Regions from separate parts of the Psychrobacillus sp. FJAT-21963 genome, predicted to be linked through region 2. Evidence: predicted binding sites of a transcription regulator. Region 2 holds the regulator's gene; the other holds the start of a gene.
The links. The regulator NrdR, encoded in region 2, represses ribonucleotide reductase genes. The targets are predictions, from matches to a motif close to AACACNATATATNGTGTT.

Region 1 (15,566 bases), on a different contig from region 2:
TGGTTATACAGGTGAGGATGGATTTGAACTCTATGCAGCTAGTACGGATCTTTCCGAATTATGGAGCAGCATTTTAAATGCTGGTAAAGAGGAAGGTTTACTTCCTTGTGGACTTGGAGCACGCGATACTTTACGTTTTGAAGCATGTCTTCCTTTATACGGGCAAGAGCTTTCAAAAGATATTACTCCATTAGAAGCTGGAATCGGATTTGTTGTGAAGCTCAAAAAAGAGCAAGACTTCAACGGTAAATCTGTACTAGTTGAACAAAAAGAGAATGGTGTACCGAGAAAAAGCGTTGGTATTGAAATGATTGATAAAGGAATTCCTCGTACAGGGTATCCAGTTTTCGCTGGTGAAAAACAAATTGGATTTGTAACTACTGGAACGCAATCTCCTACTCTTAAAAAGAATATTGGCCTTGCACTGATCGATGCCGACTTTACAGAAATCGGCACGCAATTAGAAGTTGAAATTAGAAATAAGCGTTTGAAAGCTGTCACAGTAGCTACGCCATTTTATAAAAAACAAAAATAATCGCAGAAAGAGGTTGTCCATTTGATAAAGCATCGTTATTTACCAATGACTGAACAAGATCAAAAGGAAATGCTAGATGTAATAGGCATTTCTTCCGTTGATGAATTGTTTGCAGACATTCCGGAGAAAGTGCGTTTTAAAGGTGAGTATAATATTAAACCTGCTAAAGCGGAGTCTGCTTTGTTAAAAGAATTATCTGTACTTGCTGATAAAAATGCACATAGTAAAAAGTATGCTTCCTTTCTTGGTGCAGGAGTTTATGATCATTTTAAACCGATAATCGTAGATCACGTTATTTCAAGATCTGAATTTTACACTGCTTATACACCTTATCAACCGGAGATCTCTCAAGGTGAACTACAAGCTATTTTTGAATTTCAAACAATGATCTGTGAGCTTACTGGAATGGATCTTGCAAACTCTTCTATGTATGACGGTGGTACTGCACTTGCGGAAGCTGGTAACTTGGCAGCTGGTCACACGCGTAGAAAAAAACTATTAGTTTCTGAAGCTGTTCACCCAGAGTATATTGATGTAGTAAAAATGTATGCAAAAGGTCAAAACGTTCAAGTTGTGACGATTCCTACTAATAATGGTGTAACTGATTTAGGGAAATTAGAAGAGTTAGTAGATGAAGAAACAGCAGCTGTTCTAGTCCAATATCCTAATTTCTTCGGTCAAATTGAAGATTTAGCAAAAGTGGAGCAACTAACACATGCTCAAAAAGCATTATTTGTTGTATCTGCAAATCCACTTGCTCTTGGAGCTTTAACTCCTCCAGGAAAGTTTGGTGCAGATATTACAGTTGGGGATGCTCAACCTTTTGGTATCTCAGAAGCATTTGGTGGACCTCATTGTGGTTTCTTTGCTGTATCTTCTAAGCTTATGCGTAAAGTTCCAGGACGTTTAGTAGGGGAAACAACAGATGAAGAAGGTCGACGTGGGTATGTTTTAACATTACAAGCTCGTGAACAACATATTCGTCGTGACAAGGCAACTTCAAATATCTGTTCAAACCAAGCGTTAAATGCACTTGCCGCATCAGTAGCAATGACTGCTCTTGGTAAAAAAGGTGTAAAAGAAATGGCAATTCAAAATATCACAAAGACTCATTATGCAAAACAAGCATTTGAAAAAGCTGGATTTGAAGTTCCTTTCCAAGGACCTCACTTCAATGAAATTGTAGTTAAAGTAAATGGATCTGTAGCAGATGCTAACAAAGCACTTCTTGAAAAAGGAATTATTGGAGGTTTCGACCTAGGTCGTGTTATCTCTGACCTTAAAAATCATGTATTAATTGCCGTTACAGAGCAACGTACAAAAGAAGAAATAGATGCACTCGTGCAAGAAATGGGGGCTCTTCATGCATAAGGATAATCAACCATTAGTTTTTGAAATTACAAAGGAAGGTAGAGTAGGATATAGTCTACCTGAGCTCGATGTTCCAGAAGTAGATATTAATTCTTTGTTGCCACAGGGCTTACTTCGTGAAGAAGAAGCGGAGCTACCAGAAGTATCAGAGCTTGATATTATGCGTCACTATACAGCTCTATCGAATCGTAACCATGGAGTAGATACTGGTTTCTATCCACTTGGATCTTGTACGATGAAGTACAATCCAAAAATTAATGAATCAGTAGCGCGTTTCCCAGGATTTGCAAATATTCACCCATTACAAGATGAGTCTACTGTTCAAGGCGCTATGGAATTAATGTATGATCTACAACAACATCTAGTTGAAATTACTGGAATGGATGAAGTAACACTACAACCAGCAGCTGGTGCCCATGGTGAATGGACTGCTTTAATGATGATTCGTGCATTCCATGAGGCAAATGGAGATACTCAGCGTACAAAAGTAATTGTTCCTGACTCTGCACATGGTACAAATCCAGCATCAGCTACAGTTGCAGGTTTTGAAACGATTACAGTAAAATCAGACGAAAATGGATTAGTAGATTTAGAGGATCTTCGTCGCGTTGCTGGTCCAGATACAGCAGCTCTAATGCTTACAAACCCGAATACGCTTGGTTTATTTGAAGAAAGTATTTTAGAATTAGCGGAAATCATTCATGGTGTAGGTGGAAAACTATACTATGATGGCGCTAACTTAAATGCAGTTATGTCTAAAGCACGCCCTGGAGATATGGGCTTTGACTGCGTTCATTTAAACTTGCATAAAACATTTACAGGTCCTCATGGTGGCGGTGGTCCAGGTTCAGGTCCGGTTGGAGTTAAAGCAGATCTAATTCCTTTCTTACCAAGCCCAGTTCTTGTAAAAGAAAATGATCAATATAAATTTGACTATAATCGTCCTCAAACAATTGGACGTGTGAAACCATTCTACGGGAACTTTGGAATTAACGTACGTGCATACACATACATTCGTTCAATGGGTCCAGATGGTCTAAAAGCTGTAACTGAATACGCAGTTCTAAATGCAAACTATATGATGAGACGTTTAGAAGCATATTTTGATTTACCATATAACCGCCATTGCAAGCACGAATTCGTACTTAGCGGTCGTCGTCAAAAGAAATTAGGTGTCCGTACACTCGATATGGCAAAACGTCTGCTTGACTTCGGATATCATCCACCAACAATCTACTTCCCATTAAATGTAGAAGAAGGTATGATGATCGAACCAACAGAAACAGAATCAAAAGAAACATTAGATGCTTTCTGTGATGCAATGATTCAAATTGCAAAAGAAGTAGAAGAAAATCCAGAAATCGTTCAACACGCACCACATACGACAGTAATCAATCGCTTAGACGAAACAAAAGCTGCTCGTCATCCAGTATTACGCTATACAAAAGCATAAAACTTGAAAAGAGATTCGAGATAATCGCATTTCGTAATTATAGACAAAAGGTATCAAGAGGATGTCCTCTCGATACCTTTTGTCATTTTATTGATTTTAATAGAAAAGCTGAGGATGTTATTTATATGAAGCCTTCAGTTGAAAATCAGCGATAATAGTATCTAAAATATGTTTAGATGAAAAAATCTTTAGGGAATCTATAGTTTTATGTCACAAAGGAGCGTTTCAATGTTTGATGTGCTTGTTTATTTAATTCTATAGATCTGTTTGGAGTTCATGGAGCCTTCACTAGTTTGAAAAGGAGGACGGTGACTCCAGCGGGAAGAGCGTGTCGGGTGAGACCCCGCAGGAGCTAACAAGGAACGAAGGCTAAGGACGCCTTGTCAAACGGAAGGCAATCTAAGTTCGCCGCGTTCTGCGGCAACGATTGCATGACCCACATCCTGTGGGCCTCAAGCCTTCATGACCAACATCCTGTCGGCCTGAGGAGGCTAACGGACCGCCCGCGGAAAGCGTCCGTCCGCAGTGAAAATCAAGGATACTAGTTAGCTTTATTTATTGTAAAAGAAAAACCATTGTACATGGAACTTTATTCACTTCTTCGATTCAAAACCCAATAGAATGTTCGTCATTCTCCCATTCTTTTTTCATAGATCTTTTATTTTGTTTTAACAACTCTTCAATACGCTCTTCATATGCCAGTTTCCCATCATAATGCCAATTTAATGCAACCGACATATACAATTCGTTAAGCTGGGACATAGATAACCCTTTTGAACGTTTCGCCATATCTGTAAATTGTTCGTCCGTAAAAATATGTCTAATATCTAACTTTCGTAAGTACTGCTCTCGAACTTTATCCGAAGGAGATGGTATCTCGTATGCACGGTCAAACCGACCTGCACGATTTATAAGCGCTGGATCTATTTTTTCCGGGTAGTTTGTCGTTCCGATGATAAATAACCCTTCTCGAGATTGAACACCGTCTAGCGTGTTTAAAAAAACGGATCTCGTATATTCAGGCATCGAATCAATATCTTCAATAACGAGAATTGCAGGAGCAAGTCTTGTCACGATACCAAATACTTCTTGAATAGAATGACTTCCAGTAAATTCGGTAATTTGCCAATAAACAACAGGTGCTTTCGTTGAGCCTGTGATGGACTTAACTAAAGTTGTTTTCCCATTCCCAGGACTGCCATATAGTAAAATTCCTCGTTTATAGGGTAGGCCATATTCTTTGAAAAAATGACCGTCCTCTTTGAAAAATTCATCAATAGAACGAAATATATCTTGCTTTATGCTATGTGTTAATAATACGTCCTCACGATTCACAACAGCTTGCTCGCCATAATTTCTTCGCTGGACTCCATTTTCTGTATCAACTAAATAAGTAATCGATTGCATAAGTAATTGTCTTAACTTTTCGTTGATTTCGTTTAAAAATAGTAATGCTTTTTCTGCTGACGTAGAAAAGAAACGATATTCCGGCCAACTATGACTAGAAGAATAGTTAAAAGACAATGTCATTCCTACATCATATTCTGGAAAGTAGATCAATTTATTTTCAAAGGTTTCCGTAATTTCTAAACCTGTGCCTAAATTTAATGTAGATTTACTCATAATTTTACCTAGAGGCTGTGTTTCGAAAATATAGCTCAGTTTTTCATAAGCTAATAAGTTCTTCTCCATCATTTCTAATAAGTTTGCATCAAGTTGAGATATTGTTTCTCCAATTGAAATATTTTTCCAATCGCCTTGTTTTCTTTCATTTAAGGCCCAAATGATCCTTTTTGAAACAAGCGCAAAGTCCTCATAATTAGGAAGAGTATTTCTAAAATCCTCGTGATGTGAAAATAACGTTTTCTCCTTCATTCCATACCTCCAGAAAATTTAGTGAGTGTTGAAATAAAAAAGGTTCCTCTAACGATAAGAAGAACCTTTATGTATTATTATTTAGATTTAATTTTACCTGTCCAAGTTTTAAATCCGCCTTGAAGTTGGTTTAATTGTGTATATCCTTTTTTCTTTAGGAACATTGCTGCACGTGCACTTCTTGCGCCGTTTTGATCATATAGATAAACTGGTTTATCTGGACGAATTTCTTTATAACGTTGACGAAGCTGTGTGGAAGGGATATTTCTTGCACCAAGAATATGACCTGATTCAAACTCCTTAGGTTCTCTCACATCAATTAATTGTGCCTTACGATAGCCTTCGATAAATTGTTCCTGATTAAGGTTTGTAACGGTCTTCTTTAAACGGAGAGCTTGGATACCAGCATAAACTAGTAAAACAATAATTACTACAAGTAGAGTGTATAAAATATTTAACACGGTCTTTCCCCTTTCTATGTTTCCATATTCATTATAAAAGATTCACTAGATACAATTCAATCTATTTGATAAAATGAATAAGGTTGTTAGGGGGAAGATTTGATGGAAAAGAAAAAATGGTACTTTATTAATTCTGGACCTTGTAGTCCATCTTATAACATGGCGCTTGATGAGGCTTTGCTAGATTGGCACAGTGAAGGGCTGATTCCACCAGTAATTCGTTTTTATGAATGGAATCCAGCGACTCTATCGATCGGTTATTTTCAATCTGTTGAAAAAGAAATAGATTTAGATGCAGTAAATCGTTTAGGTCTGGGGTTTGTTCGTAGACCTACTGGGGGAAGAGGAGTACTACATGAGCATGAACTAACATATAGCGTGATTGTGACTGAAAGTTATCCTGATATGCCAGCAACCGTGACAGAAGCTTATCGTGTGATAAGTGAAGGGTTATTGCTTGGATTTCAAAATCTAGGTTTAGATGCATACTTTTCTATTCCAGACACAGAAGAGAAAAAGCAAAATCTAAAGAAGCCTAAAACTGCTGTCTGCTTTGATTCGCCAAGTTGGTATGAATTAGTAGTAGAAGGAAAGAAAGTTGCAGGAAGTGCCCAAACACGTCAAAAAGGTGTTATTTTACAGCATGGTGCAATCTTATTAGATCTGGATGAAGATAAACTTATCCAGACGTTTAAATTTTCTTCTGAAGCGCTACGTGAGAGAGTAAAAGCAAGTTTATCTAAAAAAGCTGTGGCCATCAACAAAATTAGTCAAAATCCTGTAACAATCGACGAGTGCAAAAAAGCATTCAAAAAAGGATTTGAAGATGCGTTGCAGATTGAATTAGTAGAATTTGCCCTATCAGAAGAACAAGAATTATACGTAAATGCGCTTGAAAAAAAGCGTTATGATAATAATCAATGGAATTTTAAAAAATAAAATTTATTTTTTTAGGAAATAAGTCCATTGACCATTGCTACATATGACTTTTGAAGAAATTCATATATTTGCAAAAAAACACAACATATAGTATGGTTTAAAAATAACCATACACCATATATGGTGTGTTTTATTTTTAAATAAAAGGGAGGCAATATGATGGTATTAGCATCTCAGAACAATAATGCAACCATTAACATTGATCAGTTAAACAAAGACATTCAACTATTTCCACAAGTACATCCAATTACAGAAGACATGAAATTGACGCACAAAGGTGTTTCCCGACTAGTAATGATTGACCGTTATTCATTTAAAGATACGGAAAAGAAAACGCTAAAAGCAGGAGATTTTGTCGTTCTTACTGTAAAAGCTGACCCGAAATTTCCTGCACGCGGCTTAGGTCATATCGTTTCAATCGACCAATCGACAAAAACTGCAGAAGTGCTTATTGAAGAAGACTATAGAAGTGCAATTGATGATCAAGATGAACTTGAATCAGGAATTGTAAAACGTTCTCTTAATGTTATTGAGAAACCGTTGGAAGTGTATTATGAGCAAATTGCCAAACGCAATGCTACTGGACTTGCTTCTGTTGAAAAAACAGAGGAAAAACGCAAGGAATGGTTTGAGAAGTTCTACCAACAATTAGTTTCTTTAAAATTTATTCCAGCTGGACGAGTTCTTTATGGAGCGGGTACAGGTACAGACGTAACTTACTTTAACTGCTACGTAATGCCATTTGTTCCCGATTCACGCGAGGGAATCAGTGACCATCGTAAGCAAGTGATGGAAATTATGAGTCGTGGTGGTGGTGTTGGAACGAACGGTTCGACGCTTCGCCCGCGTAATACATTAGCTAGAGGTGTAAATGGTAAATCTTCTGGTTCGGTATCATGGCTAGATGATATTGCTAAACTAACCCACTTAGTTGAGCAAGGTGGTTCACGAAGAGGAGCACAAATGATAATGCTTGCTGACTGGCACCCGGATATTGCGGAATTTATCATTTCTAAAATGCAAAACCCTCGAATTCTTCGTTTTTTAATTGAAAATACGAATGATGAGACGATTAAACAATTAGCTAAGGACAAGCTTAAATTTACCCCTTTATCCAATCAAGAAGAAGCAATGTACCAGGGAATAGTAAATTATAAAGCGATTCCTGGATTAGGTGGCTTCAGCGATGATATCATTCGTGAAGCAGAAACAAAACTTCGTGATGGTGGTAATTTTACTGTTCACAATCCTGAATTTTTAACAGGTGCAAATATTTCTGTTACGTTGACAGATGACTTTATGAAAGCTGTCGAAGAAGATGCAGACTTCGAACTACGTTTCCCAGCGATTGAAACCTATTCTCCAGAAGAGATGGTATTTTATAACAAACATTGGCATGAAGTTGGAGATGTTCGTGAATGGGAGAAAATGGGTTATGCTGTTCGAACATATCGCACTGTAAAAGCAAAAGAGTTATGGAATTTAATTAATATTTGTGCTACTTATTCTGCAGAGCCAGGTATTTTCTTTATAGATAATGCGAATGAAAAAACGAATGCAAAAGCATATGGACAAAAAGTAGTTGCTACGAATCCATGTGGGGAACAGCCGCTTGCTCCATATTCAGTTTGTAACCTTGCAGCTGTTAATTTAGCTCAATTTGCTAACAAGGAAACTAAAACGGTTAACTTTGAAGCTCTAAAAGAAACAGTGAGTGTTGGAGTTCGTATGCAGGATAATGTAATAGATGCAACTCCATATTTCTTAGAAGAAAATAAAGTACAAGCTTTAGGTGAAAGACGCGTAGGTCTTGGAGTTATGGGATTAGCAGATCTTTTAATCTACTGCGAAAAAGAGTACGGATCTGAGGAAGGAAATATTCTCGTTGACGAGGTATTTAAAACGATTGCAATTGCTGCTTATGAAACTTCAGCGAACTTAGCAATTGAACGAGGAAGCTTCCCATTTTTAACTGCAGAAACAGAAGAAGAAACAAATCGTCTACGTAAAGCATTTACAGAGACTGGTTTTATGCAATCTATGCCAGAGGAAATCAGAAATTCTATCGTTGAAAATGGAATTAGAAACTCACATCTACTAACAGTTGCTCCAACAGGATCTACTGGAACTATGGTAGGAGTCTCTACTGGTTTAGAACCTTATTATTCTTTCACATATTATAGAAGTGGACGTTTAGGAAAGTTCATTGAAGTAAAAGCGGATATCGTTCAAGAGTACTTGCAAGCTAACAATGATGCAGATGAAAACAACTTACCTGAATGGTTTGTTACTGCAATGGAGTTAGCGCCAGAAGCTCATGCGGATGTTCAATGTATTATTCAACGCTGGATTGATAGTTCAATCTCTAAAACAGTTAATGCACCAAGAGGCTATACGGTTGAACAAGTAGAAGGTGTATATGAACGTCTATACCGTGGCGGAGCTAAAGGTGGAACTGTTTATGTTGATGGAAGTCGAGATTCTCAGGTTCTAACATTGAAAGCAGAAGAAAATACGCTTGACGATCAAAGACAAGAAGAAAAAGTATTTGAAAAACGACCAATCGTTTTAATTGATACGATTCAGGATTTGCGTTCAACAAATGTTACAATCGGTTCTGAAGTTGGTAATACTTGTCCAGTTTGCCGAAAAGGAACTGTGGAAGAAATGGGCGGATGTAACACATGTACAAATTGTAATGCGCAATTAAAGTGCGGATTATAAAATAAATGCGCAAAAAAACATATGCTCGAGAGTAACTCCTCGGTATGTGTTTTTTTGTTTTTTTAGAAGTTTTATTCCTTTTTGTTTAATATTCATCTTTCAGCATCAAACTGAAGCAAAAAGGAGAGATGATTATGAAAGAAAAGGGATTATCGATTAGTACTAGTTTTGTAGCTGCATTAATTTGCACTTTATTGCTTAAAGTGATCGATTTGTTTCATTGGATCAAGTGGAGTCCAATTGGTTATGCAGACAAATTACAAATGTTCGAATCAGTCCGTCCTCTAGGGAAATGGGTCATTCTTTTTATTGTAGTATGGTTTATTTGTTTTGTATTTTATTATATAAGTCTGATTTTTATTAAAATTCCTGCCTCTATTACTAGCTTGGCACTTGGAATCATTTTTGCAATTATTATGGAATGGATATTTTTAGATAAGGATACGCTTGCGAAAACAATTAAACATTTGTCGATTCCATTTATTTGTATCGTTGTAATGTTAGTAAGGTTTATGATGGAATCTGCTATTTTTCATGCACAGGATAATCCTCTTAGTAAATGAAAAATTTACCCGCGTCTCTTCCTATGATAAAATAAAGTGAAGATATAAATAGAAAATGAGATGGGGTATAATGATGAAACTTGAGAAGTTACGTGCTGCTTTAGAAGAACAAGGTGTGGATGCTTTACTGATTACAAACGGTTATAGCAGACGTTATATGACTGGTTTTACTGGTACAGCTGGTGTAGCAATTGTGTCTAAAAACGATGCAGTATTCATTACAGATTTTCGTTACACAGAGCAAGCGGCTAGTCAGATAAAGGACTACCGTATTGTACAGCATACAAAAACTTTAATAGAAGAAGTTGCTAACCAAGTTACAGAAATGGGCATTAATTCTATTGGATTTGAAAAAGACGATTTAACGTATAGTGGCTATGAATTGTATAAACAAGCTATCCAAGCAGATTTAGTACCACTTTCAGGACTAGTGGAAAAAATTCGCTTGATTAAGACTGAGGAAGAGATTAGTATTATAAAGTCGGCTTGTCGTATTGCGGATGAGGCTTTTAACCATATTGTTACATACATAAAACCGGGGATGACAGAGCTTGAAGTGTCAAATGAGCTTGAATTCTTCATGAGAAAACTTGGTGCCTCGTCTTCATCTTTTGATACGATCGTTGCTTCTGGTGTAAGATCTGCACTTCCTCATGGCGTAGCAACTAGCAAAGTCATTGAAGTAGGGGACTTTGTGACACTTGACTTCGGTGCACTTTATAATGGGTATATTTCAGATACGACTCGAACAATTGCTGTTGGGGAACCGAGTGACCAATTAAAAGAGATTTATCAAGTAGTTTTAGATGCACAATTACTTGCATTGGAAAAAATAAAACCAGGAATGACAGGTAAAGAAGCAGACGCAATTGCACGTGATTATATTGCTTCAAAAGGATATGGTGAAGCATTTGGTCACTCTTTAGGTCACGGAATTGGGCTTGAAGTACATGAAGGTCCAGGGCTTTCTTTCCGATCTGATATTACACTAGAACCAGGGATGATTATTACAATTGAGCCGGGAATTTACTTACCGAATATCGGTGGAGTTCGTATAGAGGACGATGCAATTGTAACTGAAAATGGTCTAGAAAAACTTACGCATTCGACAAAAGAATTACTCATTTTATCTTAATATTTGGAGGAAAAATAATGATTTCTGTAAATGATTTTAAAACAGGTTTAACAATAGTAGTAGATGGAGTTCTTTATCGTGTACTGGATTTCCAACACGTTAAACCAGGTAAAGGAGCAGCGTTTGTTCGCTCTAAACTTAGAAACCTTAGAAATGGTTCAGTAAATGAGAAAACTTTCCGTGCTGGTGAAAAAGTAGAGAAAGCTCAAATTGATAACAGAAAAATGCAATATCTATATGCAAGTGGAGATCAACACATTTTCATGGATACAGATTCTTATGAGCAACTTGAATTAAACGAAACACAAATCGAATACGAATTAAAATACTTACGTGAAAACATGGAAATTCATATTATTCAGTACCAAGGAGAAACACTTGGAGTGGAATTACCAAAATCAGTTGAACTGGAAGTGACTGAAACTGAACCTGGTATTAAAGGGGATACTTCTGGCGGTGGTTCTAAAACTGCAACTCTTGAAACTGGTTTAGTTGTAACTGTTCCACTTTTCATCAATGTTGGAGATCGACTAATTATCAACACAGATGAAGGATCATACGTATCAAGAGCTTAATTTAAAAATAGTTATATAGTTTAATTTCATTAGAAAGTTATTTAAAGATGTGGCTTTTCATGAAAAAGAGGCAGTTAGAATGATTTTTATTCTAACTGCCTCTTTTTGCTGCATCATATTATTTTATTAGAGTTTCTTCTTATATCCTATGTAATCATCTGAGGATTGGAGAGGATGGCGGCGACTCCAGCGGGAAAAGCGGGACAGTCGAGACCCTGGACTGAGCGGAGCGAGGGAAGCGGCTCGGCCCCGCCCGCGGAAAGCGTCCGCCAGGAGCGGAAATCAAATGTACTGTGAAAGAAAAAATTTAAGGAACTCAAATTCTTCAAATTTGTCTACAAACTAAAGAGTCACGCAAAAGCGTGACTCTTTTTCATATTTGAAGAACTTGTATCATATGCTGAAGATATGGAAGGGGGAGGCATTGTGGAACTTCACGATGTACTTCGAGTTGCTGGTATAGGGTTATTAATTGCTATACTTCATTTGTTTTTTGAATCAACCGGAAAAAAAGAGTTTGCCTTTTTTTTATTTTTTGTAGGATATATTTATATGACCATTGAGCTGCTTCGTTTACTGAGGGTATTTTTTTATGAAATATCCACATTCCTTGAATGGCTTATTATGTCGAGTTAGCAAATGATAGTATACATAACGATTATAATCGCATTCATTTTGCTGCAATTTATTGATGAAACTTATCCACGACTTCACTCTATTATTTATACAATTTTTATATTTTTATTCTTAACATACTTATTAATGACTTATATTATCCCTAATACAAATCAATTTATCTCCGTTATACCAACTAATCTCTTACCAGTATTTAAGCTACTTATGTTCTCTGTCATTCTTTTAATAGTTTCTCAAATAATTGAGGAACTTTTGACGGATTATGAGTATACAAGCCTTGCAACTATACTAACTTTTACAACAAAAGCAATATTGCTACTTGCCTGGCTCGATCATATGAAACAATTTTACTCTAAATTCTTTTCCATAATGGGACTACTCTCTTGAAGGAATGAATCAAAATGGATGAAATGCTCACGAATTTGCTACTCCCAGTAAAAGAAGTCATTCAAACATTTACGTATATCCTGCTATTTGGTTTTATTTTTCTTTGCTTAGAATGGCTCATTCCAAAGAGCAAAAGATTGTTAAAGTTATTATTTATTTATCTTATTTGCTTCTTATGTTTAGAACCTGCTTATCGAACGCTAGAAATGATTCAAACCCTTACTAGCCAGTTAGTTACACTTTTTTTAGGAATGTATCCAGTACTAACCGCAGGTATTGCTGTTTCTGGTGGAGCGTTGCTAGTAACTTTATGGAATCCAGCGGTAGTATTCTTTTCAACGTTTACAGCATTTATGGCAGAGAAAGTATTGATACCATCAATTATGGCTGCATTTCTTCTAGATTTGATCAGTCGAATACATCCAGCAACCTCTTTTTCAAAACTGTCAGATCTCATTAGGATGACATTAATTGGTATTACGTCAGTAATCCTTGTATTATATAGCTTCTTCATAACAGTCAATGGTGTGATTACATGGACGGTAGGAGGAGCGGTTAATGAATCTGTTAAACGATTAATACAAAACTCTATCCCATTTGTAGGGTCCTTATTAACTGAAAGTATTAGCACGATGAAAACGTATTCTTCATCTGCCTCGGTTATAACTGGAAATTCATTACTAATCTCCGTATTAGTTTTAGTTTCGATTCCAACGATTCAAACAATTTTAATAGCTTTTTTATATAGACTATTAGCTGCAATTTTGGAACCGTTTTTAGATTCAGGGATAAGTGGGCTTCTAGATGATATTGGAAGAACACTTTTTGTACTATCTATTATTTCGGTATTGATTGCTTTTGCGTTCTTTTTCACGATTATATTAACGATGCTCTTTGCAAAACTATTAGTTAGTGGGAAAGGATAACTCTCATCATTCAAACAATTTTATTTGGCATATTAATCATTGTCGTGATTGGGGAGCTTATTTCAATTCTATTAGAACATGTAGATAAAGAGAAATCGAGCTTTATAGTAAAAATTGCGATAATATTTTGGATTCTGTCTAATCTCTTCATATAAATAGTTTTTGATGCATAAAGTATTATATCCATAATGAAAAGAAGGGTGAAGCACTATCACACTTAAACAAAAACCCACTTTTCGTTTTGTTGTTATAGGAGGAGCAGTACTTTTCATAAGTCTACTTTTTTCAGGTCTTCTCAATATGGATAATGTTAGTAAAACAGAAACGAATGTAGAAGAACTTCAAACACCAGATGAGTTAGCTTCTGTTCTTGAAAGAATTAGAGGCGTTGGTCGTGTAGCTGTTTATTATCATTATTCAAATGGATCTGAGGAAGCTACGGAGAGTGATGTATCATTTTTCCAATGGACAAGTGACAGCAAAAGGGACAAGGAGGAGCTAATTGGAGTATTAGTTGTGGCGGAAGGAGCGAGCGATAAACGCATTCAAAACAAGCTTGTAATAACACTTTCATCTGTTTTACAAATATCCCCACATAGAATTGTGATTGAAGAAATGGAATTGGAGGAATAATAACATGAATGTAAAAAAGAGATCTATTTGGTTTTTAACTTTAATTAGTTTAGTAGCTGTTATTACTGTTTTTTATGTAACAGATCGACCATCGCCATTCGATGGAATAGCATTATTCTCAAATGATACAATAGAAGATGTAGACCTAGTTGAAACTTCTTCCACAAACGAACAATCATTTACTTCAAGTAGCAATGCCTTTGAAGAAATGAGAATGGAAGTTCAAGGGAAAAGAAGTCAACTTCGTGAGCAATTAACGACTAAAGTAGGTAGTAACGATTTCACTGCAGAAGAAAAAGATGAAGCATATAACCAAATTGAAGAATTAGTGAAAATAGATTCAACAGAGGCAATGCTGGAGCTAATTATCAAATCATTAGGTTACGATGATGCGCTAGTAAGAATTGAAAATGAATCTGTATTAATAGATGTTGTGTCAAATGAGCAGTCCTCTCAAAAAGCGGATGAGATCATTTATGCTGTAAAAAGAGAGTGGCCACAAGCTTATAAGGTAGAAGTTAAGTTTGACGGTCAATAACATATATTATAGGTTCTGTCAAAAAAAGTGCCATACTGGCGCTTTTTTTTATTATTTCCTAAGATTTATCCTCTAGCTATTTAAAATTATCATAAAAACGTCTAAAATGAGAAGAGTAAGTATAATTATGTATACAAAAGGGAGACAGGTAAAATGAAAATCCAAGAAATAAGAGAAATTATTAAATTAATTGATCAGTCCACACTAGATGAATTTTTATATGAATCAGAAGGAACTAAAATCAAATTAAAAAAGAATGATAAAGGTTCTGTAACTTCTACTGGATTCGCATTAGAAAGTTCTGTAGTTTCAGAACAACCTATAGTAGTGGAAGAAAAACAAGTACAGGTAAGTGAAACTCCTAAAGAAAAAGTGGAGGAAAAAGTGGAAGAAGTTGTAGAAGAAACTTCATTACATAAAATCACATCACCTATGGTAGGTACTTTCTATCAATCCTCATCTCCTGATGCTGCAGCATACGTTCAAGTTGGAACGAAGATTTCAACTGATTCTGTTGTGTGCATTGTAGAAGCAATGAAGTTATTCAATGAAATAGAAGCAGAAGTAAATGGAGAAGTGGTTGAGATCCTTGTAAAAGATGGACAATTAGTAGAATATGGTCAGCCTTTGTTCCTTGTAAAAGAAGTTTAAAAAGCAGACGCTATCTTCAACAAGGTAGATTCGGTTTTATGAAAAAATTTGCTTTTTAATTACGGAGGAAGGGGCAAGATTGATGAAAAAAGTATTAATAGCCAATCGAGGAGAAATTGCGGTTCGTATCATTCGAGCTTGCAAAGAAATGGATATAGAGACAG
Region 2 (15,566 bases):
ATACTGAAATTCACTCTAATCTTTGGGACAAATCAGCGTTTGTCGCAGTTTTAACTCAAGTTGCTGAAAAGTATAATACACCTGGAAAACAATTGCTTCTCATTGGAACGAACGATTTCTATGTGCGATTGATTATTGAACATGCAGATGCATTGAAAAAGATGTATGTCTTTAACTACATGTCAGAAGAACTGATGAATAATCTACTTGTTAAGTCCAACTTTTATAAGCTTTGTGAAGAACATGGTATTGATTCTCCAAAAACATATTATTATTCATGTTTGAAAAAGGAAGCTTTCACAGAAGAAGTATTATTCCCTTTAATTATCAAACCAAGTAATGGAGTTCAATATTACAAGAACAAATTCGAGGGACAACAAAAGGTATATAGAGTTGAAAATAGAGAAGAGCTTAACACTGTAATTAACCAAGTTAATGCTAGTGGATATGAAGAGGATCTAATTATTCAGGATTATATTCCTGGAGATGATACTTATATGTGGGATTCCGTTATTTATATTAGTTCGAATGGGAAAGCTCAATTAAGTACATTTGCACAAGTTGTTTTACAAGAACATACAGTTACTGCAATTGGTAACTATACAGCTCTTATTACAAGATATAACGAGGAAATAATGAATAAATTGCAATACTTCTTAGAAGCTGTTGGTTATGTTGGGTTTGCAAACTTTGATCTAAAATATGATGAGCGAGATGGTAAGTTTAAGGTATTTGAAGTGAATATTAGACAAGGCCGTTCCAGCTATTATACTACAGCTCTGGGACATAATATGGCTCGCTATTTTGTTGATGACGTCATCTATAAAAAGGAAAAGCCTCTAACATTATTAAATGAGCATTATTTATTTACAGTTGTACCTAAAATAGTTCTGAGAAAATTTGTAGAGAATAAAGAAATTAAACAAGAAGTAGAGCAACTTATAAGAGAAGGGAAATGGGGGAATCCATTATTTTATAAGAAAGATACCCATTTAACACGAAAACTATTTCTAATTGCTCGACAGTTTAATTATTATAAAAAGTATAAAAATAATAATTGGTGAATGAAAATTTACAGTATATTCACAATGTATTTACAATCGTCTGCTACATTTAAATAGACCCCTTTTCCAAATGATTTACCTAAAAAAGCTAGCCTAGTGCTAGCTTTTTTACTGTCTAAATAAGTATTAACATAGCTACTAAATAATTTAGAATGCGAGGGTTGTGACCTTATTCATGCCACTCGCATATTTTGAGAATTGTGTAGGGACGTAACGTATAGGGAGAACTACCCTTTTGTTTATTTATTTTTGAAACCTATTACACTGTTGTTCCGTAAATGAGTTATACATAGAAAGGGGAAAAGATATGAGCACAAAGAGATTAATTTCTATTATCCTAGTTTCATTCATTGGAATCATTTTATTATCTGCTATTTTTACGTCTTGGTATACCGTAGATGAATCAGAACAAGCAATCGTTATAACATTTGGTGAAGCAAGCGACCCTATTACAGAATCAGGTCTAAAATTTAAGATGCCTTGGCCTATTCAAAAAGTTGAAAAGTTATCAAAAGAAACTTTTAGTCTTCAATTTGGTTATAAGCAGACACCGGATGGAGAGGTAACATCTTTTGATAAAGATACTAAAATGATTACAGGGGATGACAATATCGTGCTAACTGATTTAGTCGTTCAATGGAAAATCACTGATCCAAAAGCTTATTTATTCAACTCAGAAAGTCCACAAGATCTTTTACATGACGCAACTTCGGCCTCCATTCGTTCCGTTATTGGTAACTCTAAAATTGATGATGCTTTAACTTCAGGAAAAGCACAAATTGAGGCGGATACGATAGAATTACTTGGTTCATTAATCGATAAGTATGATATAGGTATCACCGTATTAACAGTGAAGCTACAAGATGTGGAGCTTCCAAATGCCGAAGTTCGTTCAGCGTTTACTGCTGTAACAGATGCCGAAGAAACAAAAAACACAAAGGTGAACCAAGCGGAAAAATATGAAAACCAACAAATGAGTGAAGCTGTCGGGGAAAAGGATGCAATTATCTCCAATGCAAATGGTTATAAAACTGCTCGTATCGAGCAAGCACTCGGAGATGTGGCATTATTCGATAAGTTATATGCAGAATACCAAAACAACAAAGAGATTACGAAGCAACGACTTGTAATGGAGACATTAGAAGCGGTTCTACCAAATGCAAAAATTTATATTATGAACGATGAAGGCGGTACGATGAAGTACTTACCACTTCAATCGTTAGAGTCAACTAAACAAATAACCCCTCCACCAGCAACTGATACGGAAACAAAAACAGAAGAAGGGAGCGGACAATAATGGCAGACAATAATAATCCATTTGCAAATTTAGAAGCAAAATTTAAAGCGATGGAAAATAAACCAAAGAAAGAAAAAGCGCCAAAGAAAGAAAAGACACCGATAGATTTTAAAAAGCATATGAAATCTTTTATCGCTATTTTCATCATGTTTGTCGTTTTTGTCATTGCTCTTGCAAATATTTATGTTGTGAAGGAAGGCGAATATAAAGTAATTCGTCAATTTGGTGAAATAAAAGACGTAAAAGATACACCAGGATTGCATATGAAAATACCATTTATCCAAAGTGTAACAACTATCCCTAGATATCAAATGAACTATAAACTTTCAGAGGCAGAGATCAACACAAAAGATAAGCGCAGAATCATAATAGATAATTACGCTGTATGGCGAGTAGTCAATGCAAAAGAAATGATAACAAGCGCAGGTAGCTTAGTAAATGCAGGTTCTCGTATGGAAGAGTTTATATACTCCGTAGTACGTTCAGAGCTTGGACAATTAGAGTATAGTGAAATCATCAATGATGAAAATTCATCTCGAGGCAGCTTAAATGACCGAATTACTACACAGGTGAATGAATTACTTAAAAAAGATAAATATGGTATTGAAGTAGTCGATGTCCGTATTAAACGTACTGATCTACCACAAGAAAATGAGCAATCCGTATATAATGAAATGATTTCGGAGAGACAAAGTATCGCACAAAAGTTTTTATCAACTGGGGACGCTGATAAACGACGTATTGAAGCGGAAACAGATCGTGAAGTAAGAGTGATGCTAGCAACTGCAAAAAAAGAAGCGGCAATTATTCAAGCTGAAGGTGAAGCAGAAGCAGCGAAAATATACAACCAATCATTCTCAAAAGATCCTGAGTTCTATTCGCTTTATAGAACATTAGAATCCTACAAAAAAACAATTGGAGAAGATACGATGATTATCATTCCATCTGATTCTCCTTATGCTAAAATTCTCTCTGGATATTTAGAGTAGTATGAATCGTCATTCCCCTTACTCACGTGGTAAGATATAGGGAATGACGGTTTTATTTATCTTATTTGAGCAAAACACCTGCTGAATATCGGAGTACCCTGGCAAATACCGCCATGTCCTACGTCAGAGCCTAGCGACAAACATCCTCTTTGCCTAAAGTATCTTGCGGATGTCAGTAGTTTAAGCAAGCTCAAAGCATAATTCTAGAATCGAATAAGTCAAGGTGATTTTGATTCGCTGGCAGCTTCAGGCTGCTCACTTATTACATATTTGAAGGAGTGAACTTAATGTCATCCGAAAAAGTTCTTTTATTAGATGGAAATAGTCTCGCATACCGAGCGTTTTTTGCACTACCTTTATTATCGAATGAACATGGAATTCATACAAATGCAGTTTATGGTTTTACATTAATGCTACAAAAAATTATGGAAGAAGAAAGTCCGACTCATATGCTAGTTGCATTTGACGCTGGGAAAACAACTTTCAGACACTCCACTTTTGGAGAATATAAAGGTGGAAGACAAAAAACTCCACCAGAACTTTCCGAGCAATTCCCATATGTTCGTAAGCTAATTGATGCATATGGAATTAAAAGATATGAGCTTGAAATGTACGAAGCAGATGATATCATTGGTACTCTTTGTAAGCAAGCGGAAGAGAAGGGACAACAAGTAATTGTTGTTTCAGGAGATAAAGATTTAACTCAACTTGCTACAGAAAATACAACGGTCTATATTACTCGAAAGGGTATTACGGATATTGAAAAATATACACCGGCGCATGTTGAAGATAAATATGGTTTAACTCCTCTGCAAATCATCGATATGAAAGGTCTGATGGGGGATGCATCGGATAATATACCTGGTGTACCTGGTGTAGGTGAAAAGACCGCAATTAAATTATTAAAAGAGCATGGTTCTGTTGAAAATTTATATCAAGCATTAGATACTGTAAGCGGTGCGAAGCTGAAAGAAAAACTAATGGCAAACGAAGAACAAGCAAAAATGAGCAAAGTTCTTGCTACTATTGAAACAAACGCCCCTATCGAAGTATCGGTAGATGATTTAACATACAGCGGTGCGAATATGGATGAGGTTACTTCTATATGGAAGGAGTTATCATTTAAAACACTATTAGAAAAATCAGAGCATGTTACGGAAGAACAAACGGCTTCGGAAGTGACTTTTGAGATTTTAGATGAAATAAATGCTTCTATTCTAAAAGATAAAATGGCCATTCATCTAGAAATGTTTAATGAGCAATACCATACAAGTGAGTTGCTAGGCATTGCTCTTTATGATGGAGAACAATCGTATTTTGTTACTGGATCTGTCGCGTTTGAATCGGCTGGTTTTTGTAAATGGTTGGAGGATGAATCGAGGATAAAATATTTAGTAGATTCAAAAGCAACACAAGCTGTTAGCCGCAAACATAATGTAAGTTTACTTGGAGCAGATTTTGATTTAGTTCTTGCCGCGTATATTGTTAATCCCTCTATTTCTTCTGATGATGTATCAACAATGGCTAAAGAATTTGGCAATTATGATGTGCTCACAGATGAAAATGTATATGGAAAAGGAGCAAAGAAAGCTACTCCTCCATTGGACAAGCTTGCAGAACATGCAATTAGAAAGGCTCAGGCTGTATGGAAGCTAAAGCCTATATTAGAAAAGAAGTTAGAAGAAAATGAGCAATATGCTTTGTATAAAGATATTGAATTGCCGTTAGCATCGATATTAGGAACCATGGAATCGGATGGTGTAAAAGTTGATGTTCATGTTTTAAAAGAAATGGGAATTGATTTGAATCAAAAACTGCGAGCTATCGAAAAAGAAATTTATACTTTAGCTGGACAAGAGTTTAATATTAATTCCCCGAAACAATTAGGCGTTATTTTATTTGAAAAAATAGGGTTAACACCTTTAAAGAAAACTAAAACAGGATATTCAACTGCAGCTGATGTACTTGAAAAGCTAGAAGGTGAACACGAGATTATCTCCCATATTCTAAACTACCGTCAATTAGGGAAGCTTCAGTCTACCTATATTGAGGGATTGACAAAAGAGATACACGGGGAAGATCAGAAAATTCATACACGATACCAACAAGCATTAACTTCTACAGGACGTTTAAGCTCGATAAATCCAAATCTTCAGAATATCCCTATACGATTAGAAGAAGGAAGAAAGATTAGAAAAGCATTTGTTCCTTCCCAACCAGATTGGATTATGTTCGCAGCAGATTATTCCCAAATAGAACTTCGAGTACTTGCTCATATGTGTGAAGATGAAAAATTAGTGGATGCATTTAATCATGATCTGGATATCCACACAAAAACTGCGATGGATGTTTTCCATGTAGGAATAGATGAAGTCACATCAGATATGCGTCGTGCTGCTAAAGCGGTTAATTTTGGAATTGTATATGGCATCAGCGATTATGGTTTATCACAAAGCTTAAATATTACTCGAAAAGAAGCTGCTACTTTTATAGACCAATACTTAAACAGCTTCCCAGGGGTAAAAGATTATATGGATGATATTGTACGCGAAGCAAAACAAACTGGTTATGTAACGACAATTCTAAAACGAAGAAGATACTTACCGGATATCACAAGTTCTAATTTCAACCTTCGCAGTTTTGCGGAGAGAACTGCTATGAATACACCGATCCAAGGAAGTGCGGCAGATATTATTAAAAAAGCAATGATTGATATGGCTAAACGCCTAAAGGATGAAAATCTGCAAACGAAAATGTTATTGCAAGTACACGATGAACTTATTTTTGAAGCACCTAAAGAAGAAATTGCTATACTTGAAAAAATTGTACCTGAAGTAATGGAGGGAGCTATCAAGTTGATTGTTCCATTAAAAGTAGAATATGCTTATGGCTCATCTTGGTACGATACGAAGTAAGGAGTTTTGAAATGCCAGAATTACCAGAAGTAGAAGGACTTGTACGTTCACTTAAGCCAATTGTTACTGGCAAAACAATTGAATCGGTAGAAGTTTCAAAAACTATTATTGATTCTAAAGCAAATGGAAAAGAAGCTATCTTGAAAGGGTTAGATGTAGAATCCTTTCGAGAAGCTCTGCCTCATATGAAGATAGAGCGAATTGATAGACGTTCAAAATATATTTATTTTCATCTACAAAAAGATGGGACTCCATATTTACTCGTTTCTCATCTTGGTATGTCTGGGGCTTGGTTTTATGTAAAGGGCTTACATGAAATTTTGGAGGATAAATTCAAACGGCATATACATGTCATCTTGCATTTTAGTGAGGGTGACATGCTTGTATATGCAGATATTCGTCGCTTTGGAGAACTTCGATTTTTGAATAGCGTTGAAGATTATCCTCCTTTATTATTAATGGCACCTGAGCCTTTTGATCAAAACGCTTTAGATCATTACTTAGAAATGAGCATATTGCCAAAGTATGAAAATAAACCGATAAAAGAATTTATTATGGATGGTCATGTTGTTTCTGGGTGTGGAAATATATACGCTACAGAAGCATTATTTCGTATGCGAATTCATCCTGGGCGTAAAGTAAAAAGAATTAGTAAAGAGCGTAAGATACAATTATTTAATGAAATCGTCATCGTTCTTTTAGATAGCATTGAAAATGGGGGCAGCAGCATTTCTGACTATCGTCAGATTAATGGAGAGTCAGGTAAAATGCAGAATCGGTTGCAAATGTATGCGAAAAAGACTTGTCCATTATGTAATGCAAAAACTCTACAGAAAACGATTGGCGGAAGAACTTCTACTTATTGTGGAAAATGTCAGAAATAAGGGAGGAAGCAAATGATTATTGGGCTGACTGGTAGTATTGCTAGCGGAAAAAGTACCGTTTCCAACATGTTGAAAGAATTAGGTTATCCTATTGTTGATGCTGACTTAGTTGCTAGGGTTGTAGTTGAAAAGGGAACGATGACGCTAGAAACGATCAAAGTAGCATTTGGAGAAGAAGTTTTATCGGAAGATGGAACGCTGAATCGAGAAAAATTAGGTACTATCATTTTTTCATCACCACAAAAAAGAAAGCAATTAAATGATATTATGCATCCGGCTATCCGTGAAGAAATGCTTCGACAAAAAAATGTTTTACTGGAAGAAGGTTTTGACACAATTGTCATGGATATCCCCTTATTATTTGAAAGTAAGCTTCAGTCCTATGTAGATAAAATTTTAGTTGTAACTGTAACAGAAGAAACGCAGTTGAAGAGACTAATGGCTCGTAATAATTACTCTTTAGAAGAAGCTAAAGCAAGAATTCAATCACAGTTACCACTATCGATTAAAGAACAAGGTGCAGATGCTGTCATCTATAACAATGGAACAATAGAATATACTAAAGAGCAATTACTCAAAATATTGTCAATTTGGAAAGACTAGTAGTCGGAAAATAAAAAATATTGCGGGTTTCTTTTGCAAGGCTACACAATTGTGAAAATGTGTTATACTAATTCATGGTTATAAAATAAAAAGTATCACATAGTTACAGGAGGATTTTTTTATGACAGCTTCAATCGCAATAAACGGATTTGGACGTATTGGTAGAATGGTGTTCCGCCAAGCAATTGTACAAGAAGACATTAATGTTGTAGCAATTAATGTGAGATACCCATTAGAAACTTTAGCGCATTTAATTAAATATGATTCTACTCATGGAACTTTCGAGGGAGAAATAAGTATTGATAATGATGCACTAATAGTTAATGGAAAGCGAGTTCAAATCGTAAATGATCGTGATCCAGCTAACTTACCTTGGGGTAAATTAAATGTTGATATCGTGATTGAATCAACTGGAAAATTTAATGACGGGGAAAAAGCTGCCGCTCACTTAGAAGCTGGAGCAAAAAAAGTTATTATTACAGCACCTGCCAAAAATGAAGATGTGACGATTGTTATCGGTGTAAATGATGACAAATTAGATGTAGCTAAACATAATATTATTTCGAATGCTAGTTGTACAACAAATTGCTTGGCACCGGTAGCGAAAGTATTAAATGATACATTTGGAATCGAAAATGGTTTAATGACTACTGTACATTCTTATACAAATGATCAAAACAATTTAGATAATCCTCATAAAGATTTACGTCGTGCACGTGCTTGTGCACAATCCATCATTCCTACTTCTACTGGAGCAGCAAAAGCGCTTACTATCGTGCTTCCTGAATTAGAAGGTAAAATGCATGGAATGGCTTTGCGTGTACCAACGCCAAACGTTTCTTTAGTAGATTTAGTAGTAGATTTACAGAAAGATGTTACTGCAGAGGAAGTAAATGCTGCATTTGTAAAAGCATCTGAAGGATCAATGAAAGGTATTCTAGGAGTAACAATGGAACCTTTAGTTTCAATTGATTTTAATACAACAACAAATTCAACAACTATTGATGGTTTAACAACAATGGTAATTGGAAATCGTAAAGTAAAAGTACTTGCTTGGTATGATAACGAGTGGGGCTATTCGGCACGTGTTGTTGATTTAACAAAAAAAGTTGCTTCATCTCTTTAATCTCTTTCCTCTTTCAAAGTTTTTTGAAAGAGGATTTTTTTTTCTTGCTAATTTGAATAAAACATCCTATAATGAGAATCGTGTACTTCACGTGCACCGACTACTTAAAGGGTTAGGACCTCTTAGGACTAACTTTCCCCCGTGGTAGTCAACTTTGAAAATTTTTAAAACTAAATTTTATCAAAGGGGGAAACGGACATTGGAAACAATGGGACGTCACATTATTGCAGAACTATGGGAGTGCGATTTCGACAAACTTAACGATATGCCATTTATTGAGCAAACATTTGTTGATGCAGCACTTAAGTCTGGTGCGGAAATCAGAGAAGTTGCATTTCACAAATTTGCGCCACAAGGTGTAAGTGGAGTCGTTATTATTTCCGAATCACATCTAACTATTCACAGCTTTCCAGAGCATGGTTATGCGAGCATTGATGTGTATACATGTGGTGATTTAGATCCATCGATTGCAGCTAACTATATTGCAGATGCTCTTAATGCTGGAATACGCGAAACGATTGAAATGCCCCGTGGAATGGGTCCAGTAAATGTACCTAAGCCACGTTTGACAGTTCAAGCATAATAGACTTTAGGCTAAATGAGTTAGCAGAGGAAGAGATTCCTCTGCTTTTTCGATTTTAGGGAAGAATATTGTTATAATAGATACATAAATTTTCGTAACTAATTAGGAGAGATCAATATGAGATGTCCAGCTTGTCAGTTTAATGGCACGAAAGTTGTCGATTCTCGTCCTGTAGATGACAATAAAGCCATTAGACGAAGAAGAGAATGTGAAGACTGTGGATTCCGTTTTACTACATTTGAAAAAGTAGAAGAAACTCCACTAATTGTAGTGAAAAAAGATGGTTCGCGTGAAGAGTTTAGTCGCGAAAAAGTATTGCGTGGATTAATTCGTGCTTGTGAAAAAAGACCAGTAGCATTAGATCAGTTAGAAGAAATTGTGTTTTCGATTGAAAAAGAATTAAGAAGAACAGGAAATTCTGAAGTAAAATCAGAAGCAGTTGGAGAAAAAGTAATGGACAAACTCTCAGAGGTTGACGAAGTTGCTTATGTTCGATTTGCTTCGGTTTATCGTCAGTTTAAAGATTTAAATGTTTTTATAGATGAACTCAAAGAAATTCTAAAGAAAAATCCGTCATTATAGGAAACAACAAGAGAGAGTAGGTAGGAATGTCGATGTTATATAAGGAGCTACAGCCAGCAGACATGTATATGATTCGCTTGCCATATTCTTTCTCTGATTATGAACGTCAATTATTAACGTTATTGTATCAACCATTAATTGGTGCAGAAGGAATAAGCCTGTATCTTACTTTGTGGGCTGATGGAGAGCTTAAAAGTGAGGAACAATGGCAGCATTATCAGCTTATGAACTTACTTGGGGTATCAATAGGTAAAATATTTCAGGCAAGAATCGCTTTAGAAGCTATTGGATTACTTCGCTCATGGCAAAAGACCGAAAATGATACACGAATTTTTTATTATGAACTTGCTGCTCCATTAGATGCAGAATCGTTTCTAAAGGATCCTTTGTTGTCTATGTTTCTATTAAACAAAATAGGGGAAAAAGCATATAAGCGACTAAGAAGTCGCTTCATTCAAACTCCTAATTGGAATGATGGCTTCAAAGACGTTTCACGTACCTTTATGGATGTATTTAAACCGTCTACAAAAACAGTCCAACCTGTCCCTTATAATGATGCATTTGAATCAAAGAGTAGGAATTCTGCATTGCCTTTTTACTTTGAAGAGTTTGACTTTACTTTGCTTCAAGACGGTTTATCAGAGCAACTTGTTCCGAAATCAGCCTTAACTATTGAAGCAAAACAGGTAATAGCTAAGTTAGCTTTTTTATATAATCTCGGTCCAATTGAAATGCAAAAAGTGGTGATTCTAGCATTAGATGACGATTTGCACTTATCAGATGCAAGATTGAAAAAAGCGTGTGCAGACTATTATAAGTTGACCGTATCAAAGAAAGCTCCTGTTATTCAAAATATAGCTAAGGCTAAAAAAAGTGTAAGTGAAAATAGTAAGCCATTAACTAAAGAGGAAGAACTTATTCATTATTTAGAAACAACTTCACCAGTTACTGTGTTAAAAGATATTGCAAATGGGAAGGAACCTATTCTTGCGGATGTTCAATTAGCGAACCATTTAGTGTCTCATTACAATATGCCTGTAGGAGTAGTAAATGTTTTATTGCAATATGTATTACTTAGAACAGATATGAAATTAACTAAAAACTACGCGGAAAAAATAGCATCTCATTGGATGAGAAAAGATGTCAAAACGGCAAAAGAGGCAATGGAGTTAGCTAGAAATGAACATGAACAATATTTAAAATGGAAGAATGAAGGTTCTAAACAAAAATCCTATTCGAAAAAACCGACCAGAGAAGAAAAGGTACCAGATTGGTTTTATAAAAAAGATGGCGAAACAAAGCAATCGGGAACTGCAACAAACAATATTCAAAACATTGATGAAGAGCGAAAAAAGCTATTAGCTGAATTAGGCGTAACGAAAAGGTAGGTGACATTATGGAACGAATTAATGAAACATTAAAAAGGGTTATTACACCAGAATTTACTTCGAGACTCGATGAAATGAAACAAGAGGTGCTTGAGGATCCAGGCGTTCAACTATTCCTTGAAGAAAATGCTGCTCATATTTCGAAGCAAATGGTAGACCGAAGCTTAAGTAAGTTATATGAATATAAGTCACAATCTCATGATTGTGGTGCATGCCAATCTCTTGAATTGTGTACGAATTACATGAAAGGCTATGAACCAAGGCTTGTATTGGATCGGAATCTGATTGATCTTGAATATGTTCGATGCAAGCGAGGAGTAATTGAGGATGAACGAAAAAAAGTAACATCCATGATTAATAGTATTCATATGCCGAAAGAGGTAATGGAGTCTAACTTGGCAGGTGTTGACTTAGAGGATGGTAGTAGAGTAGTAGCAGTTCGAGCTGCTAAAAACTTTTTAAATGAATGGGAGCAAACTTCTACATTACCGAAAAAGGGACTGTATATTCATGGACAATTCGGTGTAGGTAAATCTTATTTACTTGGAGCACTTGCAAATGAATTGGCAGCCAGACATATCCATTCGGTAGTTGTTTACGTTCCAGAGTTTTTCCGTGAAATGAAGCAAGCAATTCAAGATAATTCTCTTGCAGAAAAAATTGAATTCGTAAAACGTGCGCCTGTTTTAATGCTAGATGATATTGGAGCAGAGACAATGACTAGTTGGACGAGGGATGAAATATTAGGGACAATTCTACATTACCGAATGTCCGAACAGCTCCCAACTTTTATGACATCCAATTTTAATTATGACGAATTGGAACATCATTTATCCTTCACGCAGCGAGGAGAAAAAGAGGTCGTCAAAGCTGGACGAATTATGGAAAGAATCCGAGCGCTTACGAATCCAATTCCACTTCAGGGAAAGAATTGGCGAGAAGAAAAATAGCTACTTGCAAATGATTTTTGAGTGGCGTATAATCATTCACATAAGAATAAAGAAATGCGTAGAAGAGGACAACAATCAGTTTGTACGACTTTATAGAGAGAGAAGCCAAGGCTGCAAGCTTCTTAAGTATCGGCAATCGATTTACCACCTCCGAGCAGTAGTTGTGAATTTAACAGCAATTACCGGTGACCGGCCCGTTAGCCGATGCAGAGCTTCGTCTATTTACAGATTTAATAGACAGAAGAAGGGTGGAACCACGATAGTACCTCGTCCCTTTATAGGGACGGGGTTTTTTTGTTGTTTTCCGGTAATAAATGCATACGCTTTACCTAAATAAAAGGAGTGTTCAAAATGGCAGAAGTTATTAAGTTGAAATTTCCAGATGGAGCAGTAAAAGAATTTCCGATTTCTACAACAACAGAAGAAATCGCTCAATCCATTAGCCCAGGCTTACGTAAAAAAGCACTTGCAGGAAAGTTAAGTGGAAAGTTAGTGGATTTAAAAACTCCTATAACAGAAGATGGAGAAATCGCGATTATTACACCTGAATCAGATGAAGCACTAGAAATCTTACGACATAGTACAGCTCATTTACTTGCTCAGGCAGTGAAACGTTTGTTTAAAGATGTGAAACTTGGAATAGGTCCAGTTATCGAAAATGGATTCTATTACGATATTGATTCGCCAGAACCAATAACTGCAGAAGATTTAGTGTTAATTGAAAAAGAAATGAAAAAAATCATCAATGAAAATATTGAAATCGTTCGACATGATGAATCTCGTCAAGATGCATACGACAAATTCAAAGAAATTGATGATGAATATAAATTAGAACTTTTAGAAGCGATTCCTGAAAATGAACAAGTATCCATTTATGAGCAAGGTGAATTTTTTGATCTTTGCCGAGGAGTACATGTTCCTTCTACTGGAAAGTTAAAAGAATTTAAATTGTTAAGTATTGCTGGAGCATACTGGCGCGGAAATAGCGACAATAAAATGCTTCAACGTATTTATGGTACTGCATTCTTCAAAAAAGAAGAGCTTGCTCATCACCTACAAATGCTAGAAGAAGCAAAAGAACGTGACCATCGTAAAATAGGGAAAGAATTAGATTTGTTTATGACTTCCCAAAAAGTTGGACAAGGTTTACCACTATGGTTGCCTAATGGTGCTACAATTCGTCGTGTGATCGAGCGCTATATTGTAGATAAAGAGCTTAAACTTGGATATAAACATGTGTATACTCCTGTATTGGGTTCCAAAGATCTTTATGAAACATCTGGACATTGGGAGCACTATCAAGATTCTATGTTCCCACCAATGGAAATGGACAATGAGACATTAGTGTTGCGTCCAATGAATTGTCCACACCATATGATGATATTTAAAAATGGTATGCACTCTTATAGAAATCTTCCATTGCGAATTGCTGAGCTTGGAACTATGCACCGTTATGAAATGTCTGGTGCTGTATCAGGTTTACAACGTGTACGTGGGATGACATTGAATGATGCTCACTTATTTGTTCGCCCTGACCAAATCAAGGCAGAATTCCAAAAGGTAGTTGAGTTAATCATCTCTGTCTATAAGGATTTTGATTTAACAGATTACTCATTCCGTCTTTCTTATCGTGATCCAGAAGATAAAGAAAAATATTTTGATGATGATGTAATGTGGGAAAAAGCACAAAGTATGTTAAAAGAGGCAATGGATGAGCTTGGCTTAGATTACTTCGAAGCAGAAGGTGAAGCTGCATTCTACGGACCTAAACTTGATGTGCAAGTAAAAACAGCTATTGGTAAAGAAGAAACATTATCAACGGTACAACTTGACTTCTTATTGCCAGAACGATTTGATTTATCATATGTTGGGGAAGATGGTAAGCCGCATCGACCAGTCGTTATTCACCGTGGTGTCGTTTCTACAATGGAACGTTTCGTTGCATTTTTGATTGAAGAATATAAAGGTGCATTCCCAACTTGGTTAGCACCTGTTCAAGTTGAAATCATTCCAGTATCCAATGAGGTCCATTTCGATTTCGCAAAACAAGTGGAGGAAAAATTAGTTGCTGCTGGATTCCGAGTTGAAATGGATGACCGAGAAGAAAAACTAGGTTATAAAATTCGTGAAGCACAAATGCAAAAAATTCCGTACATGCTTGTTCTTGGAGATAAAGAATTGGAAGCAGGTAATGTAAATGTACGTAAATATGGAGAGCAACAATCAGAAAGTATTCCATTTGATGAATTCCTTGCTCGAATTCAACAAGAAGTTTCTCACTAATATTTTATGTTGACATGCCTAGTACAACATGGTATAGTTAATAAGGTTATTGAATACAAGTTTGTGGTATAAGAAGAGGCTGCCCGCTTCTCACCTGTTCGACACAGCAAGTCGTTGACTGGTAAGCACACGATCGACTGTAATATGTAGGTTGCTACATGTTCTTATATCGGCGGGCAGACATACATCTTATGTCTGCTCGTTTTTTTATTTGATCGAAAACGGCGTAAGTAATTCGTTTCTACGGAATTTATGCCCAAACCATGTATTCGCGACACTATCTGGAGGTGGATTGTTATTAGCAAAGACATGTATGTGAACGATGGCATTCGAGCTCGCGAACTACGAGTTATTGATCAAAATGGTGATCAATTAGGTTTAAAAACACGTAACGAAGCACTTGAAATTGCAGGTCGTGTAAATTTGGATCTTGTCCTTGTGGCTCCTCAAGCCAAGCCGCCGGTCGCTCGTATCATGGACTATGGTAAATTCAAATTTGAGCAGCAAAAGAAAGATCGTGAAGTTCGTAAAAATCAAAAAATCATCGTAATGAAAGAGGTTCGTTTGAGCCCAACAATAGATGAACATGATTTCCAAACGAAATTGAAAAATGCGATCAAATTCCTTGAAAAAGGAGATAAAGTGAAAGCATCTATTCGTTTTAAAGGTCGTGCCATTACTCATAAAGAGATTGGTCAACGAGTATTAGATCGTTTTGCTGAAGCTTGTACGGAAGTATCCACAATCGAGTCAAAACCGAAAATGGATGGCCGTAGCATGTTCTTAGTGCTTGCACCAAAGAACGAAAAACAGTAATAGAGTACAATTGTTTAGGAGGAATTCGACATGCCGAAAATGAAAACTCACCGTGGAGCTGCGAAACGTTTCAAAAAAACGGGTAC

Region 1: the regulator NrdR is predicted to act here: its motif matches at 6,712-6,729, upstream of AN959_RS14690 (vitamin B12-dependent ribonucleotide reductase).

Annotation. Positions count from the first base shown of each region.
Region 1 is NZ_LJIY01000006.1:214,316-229,881, forward strand. Features, by position in the region: gene gcvT (glycine cleavage system aminomethyltransferase GcvT) at 1-535, shown strand, start outside; gene gcvPA (aminomethyl-transferring glycine dehydrogenase subunit GcvPA) at 560-1,906, shown strand; gene gcvPB (aminomethyl-transferring glycine dehydrogenase subunit GcvPB) at 1,899-3,359, shown strand; gene AN959_RS14675 (ATP-binding protein) at 3,966-5,234, opposite strand; gene AN959_RS14680 (rhodanese-like domain-containing protein) at 5,312-5,686, opposite strand; gene AN959_RS14685 (biotin/lipoate A/B protein ligase family protein) at 5,798-6,634, shown strand; gene AN959_RS14690 (vitamin B12-dependent ribonucleotide reductase) at 6,794-9,358, shown strand; gene AN959_RS14695 (hypothetical protein) at 9,493-9,921, shown strand; gene AN959_RS14700 (Xaa-Pro peptidase family protein) at 9,992-11,056, shown strand; gene efp (elongation factor P) at 11,074-11,631, shown strand; gene AN959_RS14710 (SpoIIIAC/SpoIIIAD family protein) at 12,058-12,267, shown strand; gene AN959_RS14715 (hypothetical protein) at 12,271-12,654, shown strand; gene AN959_RS14720 (hypothetical protein) at 12,669-13,580, shown strand; gene AN959_RS14725 (hypothetical protein) at 13,881-14,213, shown strand; gene AN959_RS14730 (SpoIIIAH-like family protein) at 14,218-14,751, shown strand; gene accB (acetyl-CoA carboxylase biotin carboxyl carrier protein) at 14,905-15,402, shown strand; gene accC (acetyl-CoA carboxylase biotin carboxylase subunit) at 15,485-15,566, shown strand, end outside.
Region 2 is NZ_LJIY01000014.1:129,156-144,721, forward strand. Features, by position in the region: gene AN959_RS18850 (carboxylate--amine ligase) at 1-1,064, shown strand, start outside; gene hflK (FtsH protease activity modulator HflK) at 1,372-2,361, shown strand; gene hflC (protease modulator HflC) at 2,361-3,350, shown strand; gene polA (DNA polymerase I) at 3,638-6,265, shown strand; gene mutM (bifunctional DNA-formamidopyrimidine glycosylase/DNA-(apurinic or apyrimidinic site) lyase) at 6,277-7,149, shown strand; gene coaE (dephospho-CoA kinase) at 7,162-7,752, shown strand; gene AN959_RS18880 (glyceraldehyde-3-phosphate dehydrogenase) at 7,874-8,878, shown strand; gene speD (adenosylmethionine decarboxylase) at 9,078-9,461, shown strand; gene nrdR (transcriptional regulator NrdR) at 9,579-10,043, shown strand; gene AN959_RS18895 (replication initiation and membrane attachment family protein) at 10,070-11,431, shown strand; gene dnaI (primosomal protein DnaI) at 11,440-12,381, shown strand; gene thrS (threonine--tRNA ligase) at 12,733-14,664, shown strand; ribosomal protein L20 leader region at 14,729-14,877, shown strand; gene infC (translation initiation factor IF-3) at 14,917-15,480, shown strand; gene rpmI (50S ribosomal protein L35) at 15,511-15,566, shown strand, end outside.